4 regions of the Streptomyces sp. NPDC034103 genome follow, and region 2 is predicted to be linked to each of the others. Evidence: riboswitches for the same ligand, from Rfam matches in the RefSeq annotation. Region 2 holds a riboswitch; each other region holds the start of a gene.
What was found. A riboswitch is a leader RNA that binds a small molecule or an ion and turns the genes downstream of it on or off. The one in region 2 is predicted to bind cyclic di-AMP.
Positions count from the first base shown of each region.

Region 1 (2,190 bases), on a different contig from region 2:
GGTGCACCGCGGCGACCAACGGCTCGCCTCACAGCGCGAGATCGCCGAGGCCGCCCAACGGGCCGTGCTGCCCGGCCCCGCCGACCGGATCGCCGGCTTCGACATCGCGGTGCGCTACGAGGCGGCGCAGCAGGACGCCTTCATCGGCGGGGACCTGTACGCCGTCCAGGACAGCCCCCACGGGGTACGGCTGGTGGTGGGGGACGTGCGCGGCAAGGGCATGGGCGCGGTGGCGGCCGTCGCCGTCGTCATCGGGGCGTTCCGGGAGGCCGCCGAGCAGGAGGCGGGCCTGGAGGCGGTCGCGCGGCGGCTGGAGCGGGCGCTGGCCCGGGAGGGGACCCGGCGCGAGGGGCTGGACGCCTTCGAGGGGTTCACCACCGTCGTCCTCGCCGAACTGCCCCACGGTGACGGGCTGGTCCGGATCCTCAACCGCGGCCATCCGCCGCCGCTGCTGCTGTGTCCCGACGGCACCGTGCGGTCGCTGCCCGCCGCCGAGGCCGCGCTGCCGCTCGGGATGGGCGAGTTGGGGACCTGGCCGGACCGCGCCGAGGAGGTCGCCTTCCCGGTCGGGGCGACGCTGCTGCTGTACACCGACGGGCTCTCCGAGGCCCGGGACCGGCACGGGGAGTTCTACGACCCGGCGGCGCGGCTCGCGGGACGCGCCTTCCGCGATCCGGGGGCGCTGCTGTCCGCGCTCGCGGCGGAGGTGCGCCGGCACACCGGGGGTGCCCTGACGGACGACATGGCGCTGCTCGCCGTACGCCGACCGTGACATGGTCACATCCGGTGACCGGTCGGGCGCCCTCCGCATGGCGACTGACGTGCCGTCAACGCCGGTGGACCTGCTGAGGCGTGGTCAACTCGCCCGATTTTCACCGCTCATAGGTCTGTACGTCCTGGCGAGAAAGGTTAATGATCAAGCGGAACAGCTTGGAATCCACACCCCGGGTCTATTAACGTTCGATAACGCAGCGCGGTCGTCCCAGCCGTCACAAGAGACGGCTCCGTGCTCACGCGCTTAATCCCGCAAGGGAGCCGGGGAACCACCACCCTGGGGTGAATCGTGCGAACGCCGCCGTGGCACCACGGTCGGTATACGCGCGTAGGAGACCTTCCTGCTCCGAACCCGTCAGCTAACCCGGTAGGCGAGAAGGAAGGAAAGGAGTACGCCCACGTGGCGTCGAACCCGCCTGCCCCCGAGGCCCCGTACGTGCCGAGCCAGCGCAGCACCGATGCCTTCGGCCACGGCAGCTACCACCACGACGAGGGTCCGCAGGACGTCTGGAATCCCACCGAGGACTCCGTCCGACCGGCACGCGGAAAGCACCGGGTCACCAAGCAGCGCAGCGGCGGATTCGCCCGCAGCTCCACCGTCCTGGGCGTAGGCGTCATAGCCGCCGTCGGCGGGGCAGGCATGGCCAGCGCCAACACCGGCAAGCCGCCGGTCTCCCTCTCGATGCCGGACCTGCCGTTCGTGTCGGGCGGGGAGGAGGCGCCGCAGGGCTCGGCCACCGTGCTGAGCGACCTCGCCGCGGCCCCCACGGCCGCCCCCACGGCCACCACGGACGCGATCCAGGCCTCCACCACCTCCGGCGCCGGCGAGTCGCTGCGCAACCGGATCATGGCGCAGGCCGAGAGCCAGCAGACCCAGGTCGCCGACAGGGCACAGCTCGCCACCCAGACCGCCCTCGCCGACGAGGCCGCCAAGGCCGAGGCCGCCGCGCTGAAGAAGGCCGCGGACGACGCCGCCGAGGCGAAGAAGAAGGCGGAGGCGGACGCCGAGAAGGCCGCCGAGGCCAAGCGTCTGGCCGAGCTGGCCAAGCAGTACACGCTGCCGACCTCCTCGTACACCATCACCTCCACCTATATGCAGGCCGGCTCCCTGTGGTCCTCCGGCTACCACACGGGTCTCGACTTCGCCGCTCCCACCGGCTCGCTCATCAAGGCGGTCCACAGCGGCACCATCACGCAGGCGGGCTGGGACGGCTCGTACGGCTACAAGACCGTCCTCACCCTCGACGACGGCACCGAGGTGTGGTTCGCCCACCAGTCCTCGATCAGCGTGAGCGTGGGGCAGAAGGTCGCCACCGGTGACGTGATCGGGCGCGTGGGCGCGACCGGCAACGTCACGGGCGCGCACCTGCACCTGGAGGTCCACCCCGGCGGTTCGTCCGGCGGCATCGACCCGAT
Region 1 covers NZ_JBVISS010000003.1:662,710-664,899, forward strand. Annotated here, with positions in the region: gene ACZ56U_RS09305 (PP2C family protein-serine/threonine phosphatase) at 1-772, shown strand, start outside; cyclic di-AMP (ydaO/yuaA leader) riboswitch at 1,006-1,163, shown strand; gene ACZ56U_RS09310 (M23 family metallopeptidase) at 1,175-2,190, shown strand, end outside.
Region 1: it holds a riboswitch for cyclic di-AMP, as region 2 does, so the genes downstream of both, ACZ56U_RS09310 (M23 family metallopeptidase) here and ACZ56U_RS19555 (M23 family metallopeptidase) in region 2, are expected to answer to the same signal.

Region 2 (2,190 bases):
GTATCGGCGAGCGAGGATAGAAAGCGCTTGCTCGGCGGCGAGGATCACCCTGCCCTCACCCACCCCTTCCTGTCGATGCCCCGGGCACCCGCGCCACAGGAACGCAACGCCGCGGTCACGAACGCACCCACGGCAACACCGAAGGCCGGACCCGGGGATCGGGGTCCGGCCTTCGGTGGCACGTGGAGTGGGGGTCAGCCGACGGAGACGCCCTTCGCGCGGAGGTAGGCGACCGGGTCCACGTCCGAGCCGTAGTCCGGGGTGGTGCGGATCTCGAAGTGCAGGTGCGGACCGGTGACGTTGCCGGTCGCGCCGGAGAGTCCGACCTGCTGGCCCGCGGAGACGGTCTGGCCGGACGAGACCGAGAGCGAGGACAGGTGGGCGTACTGGGCGTAGTAGCCGTCGGCGAGCTTGATGACGACCTGGTTGCCGTACGCGCCGCCCCAGCCGGCGGAGACGACCGTGCCGGCGCCGACGGCCTTGAGCGAGGTACCGGTCGGGACGACGAAGTCGACGCCGGTGTGGTACCCGCTGGACCACATGCTGCCGGCCATGCGGTACGGCGTGCCGACGGTGGCACCGGCGACCGGGAGCGTGAAGCCGCCGGCGCTGCTGCTCGCGCCGGTCGACTCGCTGCTCTGGGTGGCGGCCGTCGTGCTCGACTTCGAGGAGGCCTTCGAGGACGAACCGGACGCGGAGGACGAGGACTTCCGGGTGCTCGTGGACGTGTCCGCCGACTTCTCCGTGCTCGCCGCGGCCTTCTTGCCGAGGGTCAGCTTCAGACCGGGGTGGATCAGCGACGGGTCGGAGCCGACGATTTCGCGGTTGTCGGAGTAGAGCTTCTGCCAGCCGCCGCTGACGTTCTGCTCGTCGGCGATCTTCGAAAGATAGTCACCGGCCCGCACCGAATAGGTGCGCACGGTCGCGGTGTTCGCGGCGCTCTTCTTCTCCGCCACCTTGTCGACAGCCGTCTTCTCGGCGGCCGGAAGGGACTGGACGGCCTTTTGCGCAGCGGACTGTGAGGGGGCCGCGTGGGCACCCGCGGCACCCATCAGCGGGAGGGCGAGTGCCGCTCCGCCGGTACCGGCGACGGCGATCGAGCGGGTCAGGCGCTGGGCCTTCGGACGGCGGTGCTTACCCTTCGCGGGCATGGCGAATTCCTCTCCGGCGCCTACGAGGTGAGCTGTCGGGTGCGAGCTGGAGATGCCCGGCCGCACCGAGGTGCGGCTTAACCCCTAGCCGTTCCGGAGACCGGAACAGGCAGTTGTACCTGTGGGTCCCCCGCTCCTGCCGTTCACGGGTGAGTAGTGGGGACTCCGGGCGGCGGCAGGATTGGGCGTCCGTCCGGATGGATGGCGAACGTAAGCGAGCAGGACGCAAAGGGACAAGTAAGAGGTTCCAGGTGAATGCGTTCCTCGTGATCCCCTGTGGGAATTACCGGTCACCGTGCGTGAATTACGTCCGCCTCCACCCCTCCAAACCCCAGGAAAAACATGGAGATTACGTGAACATGACGGGCGACGCACCGTCACGGGTATGACGCTCCTCACGTGCCCGATTCACAGGTCCCGCTATTCCAGAGCGAGTTGGAATGAACGCATCGCAACACGAATGAAGGCGCCAATTCGGACAGAAGGCTCAGATGCGGCGCAACCGAAGAACTGTCGCATCCAAATCGCCCCGCAAGCCGACGCGAAGTCCGTGATGCAGCAATACAGCCCCTCTGTGGATTTCGCCCGTTTCAAGGCATTCGTACGACGCCGCCGGATCGAGCCCCCGCAGCCGCAGCGCCGGCACCGGCTCGCCGTAGCTCTGCGCCTGGAGCGAGGCGAGGACCACGGTCTCGTCCCCGAGGACGTACTGCACGGCGCTCAGCCCGCCCCGCGGCGGCCGCAGCCGGTACTGGTCGCCGCGCTGCACCAGGGGCCGGATCTCCTTGTAGAGCTCCACCCACTCACGGGCCTCGGCGAGCTCCTCCTCGGTCCACCGGGTGAGGTCGCCGCCCACGCCGAGCACCCCGGCCATGGCACTGACGAACCGGAACCGCAGCGAGCTGACCCGGCCGTTGAGCATGGCGTTCGGGCTGTCGGTCACCCAGGCGGCCATCACGCGCGCGGGGTGGATCTGGCTGAAGCCGTGCTGGATGGCGAGCCGGTCCAGCGGATCGGTGTTGTCGGAGGTCCACACCTG
Region 2 covers NZ_JBVISS010000008.1:230,132-232,321, forward strand. Annotated here, with positions in the region: gene ACZ56U_RS19555 (M23 family metallopeptidase) at 195-1,151, opposite strand; cyclic di-AMP (ydaO/yuaA leader) riboswitch at 1,154-1,313, opposite strand; gene ACZ56U_RS19560 (alpha-galactosidase) at 1,639-2,190, opposite strand, start outside.

Region 3 (2,190 bases), on a different contig from region 2:
GGCGGTTCGCCGTCGGCATCGGCGAGCGACGACTCCGGCGACTCCTCCAGCGCCTCCGACGCGTCCGGTCAGCCCGAATCATCCGAATCATCCGGATCGGCGGGTCTGTCCAACTCATCCGACTCATCCGACTCGTCGGAATCGGCCGACACGGAGGACTCGTCCGGCAGCGCCTCCCCGTCGCCCGGCGCCGATGCGGACAAGTCCGCCAAGCCGGACAACTCCGGCCCCGCTTCGGGTGGTGCGCCGTCCTCCGACGGCTCGTCCGCCGCGCCGACCGAGAGTGACGAATCGGACAACTCCTGGCGAGAGGGCGGTTCTTCGAACCTGGTGGACACCGGCGCCCTCGTCGCCCCCTCCGAGGGCACCGGCCGGCACCGGGGTGCGAGCGCCGACGAGGGCTCGTACACCGTCCGGACCGGCGACACGCTCGCCTCCATCGCCGACTCCCTTGAGCTCGACGGTGGATGGCGCCGGCTCTACGCCGCGAACGAGCAGGTCATCGGTGCCGACCCGAGCGCGATCGAGCCCGGTCAGACCCTTGCTCTCGGTAGCGAATAGGGCGAAATCCCCAGCAGAAACCGCGAGTTCGCGTCCCCAATTAGCCGTAAATGTCCGGCTTGGTGAAAGTGTGGGATGAGTCTCAGAAGCCCTGATCGTCTTTGAAATCCCCCGGGTTCCGTGTCTACGGTCAACACCGCTCGTCACCGCGAGCCCCGGCTGCCGCAACGCCGAATCCTGCCAGCGGCCGTACGGGAACAGTCGTCGCGTCAAGCGCCGTAGGCAGGAGCGGGGGACCCAAGGTAAGTGCCGGGTCCGGAAGTTGAGGCCTCACGGGGTCTCATGGCCGAGAGGCCGCCGGAACCGGCTTGGGGTGGAGCCGCGCAGCGCGCCGAGAGGCGAGGTGTGCGGCCGGGCAACTCAACCGGCCCGAACCCGACAGCTCACCTCGCAGGCGTCGGTGAGGGGATCCACCATGCTGTTTTCCGCCAAGGGCAAGCACCGTCGTCCGTCCAAGGCCACCCGCGCCGCCGCGCTCGCCGGCGTCACCGGTGTCGCCATCGCCGCTCCGCTGATGGCGGCCGGCAACGCCTCCGCCGCCACCGCCTCCGAGTGGGACGCCGTCGCCCAGTGCGAGTCGGGCGGCAACTGGTCCATCAACACCGGCAACGGTTACTACGGCGGCCTGCAGTTCTCCGCCTCCACCTGGGCCGCGTACGGCGGCACGGCGTACGCCTCCACCGCCGACCAGGCCTCCAAGGCGCAGCAGATCGAGATCGCCGAGAAGGTCCTCGCGAGCCAGGGCAAGGGTGCCTGGCCGAGCTGTGGCGTGGGCCTGTCCGGCGCCGGCTACACCGGTGGCGGCTCCAGCTCGTCCTCGAACGACAGCGGCAGCAACAGCGGCAGCGACAGCACCAGCACCGGCACGCGTTCCTCCGAGCAGCAGGCCTCCCGCTCCTCCGAGCGTCCGGCCGCGAAGAAGACCGTCACCACCCCGACCGGCAAGAAGGTCAAGAAGGGCGACGGCGAGTACAAGGTCGTCACGGGTGACACCCTCAGCTCCATCGCCGCGGAGCACGACGTCAAGGGCGGCTGGCAGAAGGTGTTCAAGCTGAACAAGGACATCGTCAGCGACGCCGACTTCATCTACCCGGGCCAGCAGCTGCACCTCAAGTAAGAGGGACACAGCCGCGTCCCGGCCGAACCACAGCGCCCTCACGTGCGCGGTCCTCATGCCGAGGGCCTCGTGAGGGCCCCCCGTCCCCACGGGCTCCCCGCTCCGGTGCGTGTTCCCCCGTACGCACCGGGGCGGGGTTTCTTTCATGTGTGGCCGCCGGGACGCCGCTGTCAGTTTGTTCGGTTCAGAAACAATTTACTCTCGGTTCTGTCCACGGGGCGGTCCACGCGGTGGCCGATCGCCCGGAGGCGGTTAGGCTCGGTCTCGCAGAACCCACCGCGGTCCCGGCGGACCGTGTCACATCCCAAGAAGGAGATGCTCGTGCCGTCCATCGACGTCGTCGTAGCCCGGGAAATCCTGGACTCCCGAGGCAACCCCACGGTCGAGGTCGAGGTCGGCCTCGACGACGGCAGCACCGGTCGTGCCGCCGTCCCCTCCGGCGCCTCCACGGGCGCCTTCGAGGCCATCGAGCTGCGCGACGGTGACCCGAACCGCTACCAGGGCAAGGGTGT
Region 3 covers NZ_JBVISS010000007.1:97,360-99,549, reverse strand. Annotated here, with positions in the region: gene ACZ56U_RS16790 (transglycosylase family protein) at 1-561, shown strand, start outside; cyclic di-AMP (ydaO/yuaA leader) riboswitch at 766-973, shown strand; gene ACZ56U_RS16785 (transglycosylase family protein) at 977-1,678, shown strand; gene eno (phosphopyruvate hydratase) at 2,000-2,190, shown strand, end outside.
Region 3: it holds a riboswitch for cyclic di-AMP, as region 2 does, so the genes downstream of both, ACZ56U_RS16785 (transglycosylase family protein) here and ACZ56U_RS19555 (M23 family metallopeptidase) in region 2, are expected to answer to the same signal.

Region 4 (2,190 bases), on a different contig from region 2:
CATCTGGAAGCATCCGTCACTCTGCCGAGCGATCCCGCCTCGGTCTCCGCGGCTCGCACATACGTCCTCGGCACCCTGGGGGAATGGGGTCTGCCGGCCGACACCGAGGTGGCCGAGGCGATCCGGCTCATCGTCTCCGAACTCACCACCAACGCCGTCCAGCACACCTTGGGGCAGTCGCCCACCTTCACGGTGGACATCCAGCTGGACCGCGACGAACACCTGCGTATCGGGGTCACCGACAGCCACCCCCGCTTCCCCAAGCGGCTGCCGGCCGCGGTCCAGCAGGACAACGGCCGCGGCATGGTGATCATCCGCTGGCTGACCGCGGAGTGCGGCGGCAAGCTGAGAGTCCGGCCCACCCGCGAGGGGGGCAAGACCGTCTCCATCGAACTCCCCTGGGTGGTCCCGGCCGAGCCGGTCTCCGCGGCGGGTCAGCAGGAGCCGTGAAAGAGGGCGCCCCGAGTCCTCGGAGGCGCCCTTCAGGGGCCGTCGACGACCCGTGCGGGTGACGGCGGGTCAGGCCGCCCTCACCCGCACGGGGTGGGTCACTTGACCCGGCCGTACCAGACGCTCTTGGTCCAGATCTTCTGAAGCTTCACGACCTCCCCACTCTTCGGGGAGTGCCAGATCTTGCCCTTACCGGCGTAGATGCCGACGTGGTACACGCTGGAGCCGGAGTGGAAGAACACGAGGTCTCCGGCCTTGCGGTTCCCCGCGGAGATATGGCGGGTCTTGTTGTACTGCTGGGCCGCCGTACGGGGCAGCTTCTTGCCCGCCTTCTTGAACGAGTACAGCGTGAGCCCGGAGCAGTCGAACCGGTGCGGTCCCGCGGCGCCGTACTTGTACGGGGAGCCTTTTTTGGAAGCCGCTACCTGAAGTGCCTTCGTCGACGATGTGGCCGCCTCGGCGTCGGAGGCGACGCCCGGGACCACGATCGAGCCGCCCACGGCGGCGATGGTGAGAGCCGATGCCGTACCGGCCCGGACCATGAGCGACGGGACACGATTGAGCGCAGACATGCGCAACCCTTCGTCAGCCGCCTGTGAAGGATGACCTGTCGGATTCGGGCTGGCGAAGTTGCCCGGCCGCTGACGCGGCTTCACCCCAAGGGCTGCTCAGGCCCGGTCATGGCGTGACCGTCCCGGCGACCCGTCGTGCTTGGGTCCTCCACTCCTGCCGATCCACTCCTGTCGACCGGTCATCCAGGCGGCGGCAGGACTCGGCGTCCGCCCGGATCGCCCCGCCGCTGCGGCGGGGTCTTGTCGTCAGTCAGGGATCTTCACGCACTCCACGCCGAAAAACCCAATGGAATCGGGGATTTGTGGCGTTACTCACCACTCACCCGTTCGGGTGGACACTCGTCTGTTCGAGGGAGCGTCCAGGGGGGCGCGGGCCCCCGGACCAGCATCGGAGGTCCTCGTTCCGGGCTCGGGCTACCCGCGTTGCGCAACCTGAACGGCCCTGTCCGAGGAGAGGGGTCTACTCCAAAAGGGGGTACGTCTTTCGGTCCGTTTCAAGGCCGGTCCGGACCTCTCGGCAGGGTGCGGAACGTCCGGACCGGCCGCGGTCGCGGTCGCGTCAACTGTCGGAGGAGGGCGGCACGGTGACCCGGGCCGTGTGCCGCTCACCGTCGAGCACCCGCAGCGCCCGGGCCAGGGTCGGGGCGTGCAGCTCGGTCTCGCCGCGCTGATGCATGGTCACCAGCGCGTCACGCAGCTCGACGGCCTTCGTCACCAGCGCCTGGGCGGCCCGCAGTCCACGGTAGGTGTCCCCGTCGGGCGCCGGGTTGATCCGGCCGAGCAGGTCGACCGCGTCGAGGTAACGGTCGATCAACTCGCCCTCGGCACGCGTCAGCGCGGGCAGGGGAGGGAGCTCCGGCGGCAGCATCGCCCGCTCACCGGTCGCCGGGTGCGGGGCGGGGGGCCTTGCGGCTGGGGATGCTCCGGTCCACCAGGCCGTACTCCAGGGCCTCCTGGGCGTCGAGGACCTTGTCCCGCTCGATGTCCGCGGTGACCTGTTCGGGGGTGCGGCCGGTGTGCCGTACGAGCAGCTCCTCCAGAGGCCCGGACGCGCCCCAACTCCGCCGCCTGGACGGCGAGATCGCTCGCTTGTCCCTCCACGGGCTGCGGCAGGGAGACCGCCGAGGAACAGGTGATCAGCGCGGTCTCCGCCGTTCGCGAGGTCGCT
Region 4 covers NZ_JBVISS010000012.1:151,479-153,668, forward strand. Annotated here, with positions in the region: gene ACZ56U_RS27000 (ATP-binding protein) at 1-450, shown strand, start outside; gene ACZ56U_RS27005 (C40 family peptidase) at 549-1,022, opposite strand; cyclic di-AMP (ydaO/yuaA leader) riboswitch at 1,026-1,222, opposite strand; gene ACZ56U_RS27010 (hypothetical protein) at 1,582-1,890, opposite strand; partial or broken gene ACZ56U_RS27015 (ATP-dependent Clp protease proteolytic subunit) at 1,898-2,138, opposite strand; partial or broken gene ACZ56U_RS27020 (prevent-host-death protein) at 2,137-2,190, shown strand, end outside.
Region 4: it holds a riboswitch for cyclic di-AMP, as region 2 does, so the genes downstream of both, ACZ56U_RS27005 (C40 family peptidase) here and ACZ56U_RS19555 (M23 family metallopeptidase) in region 2, are expected to answer to the same signal.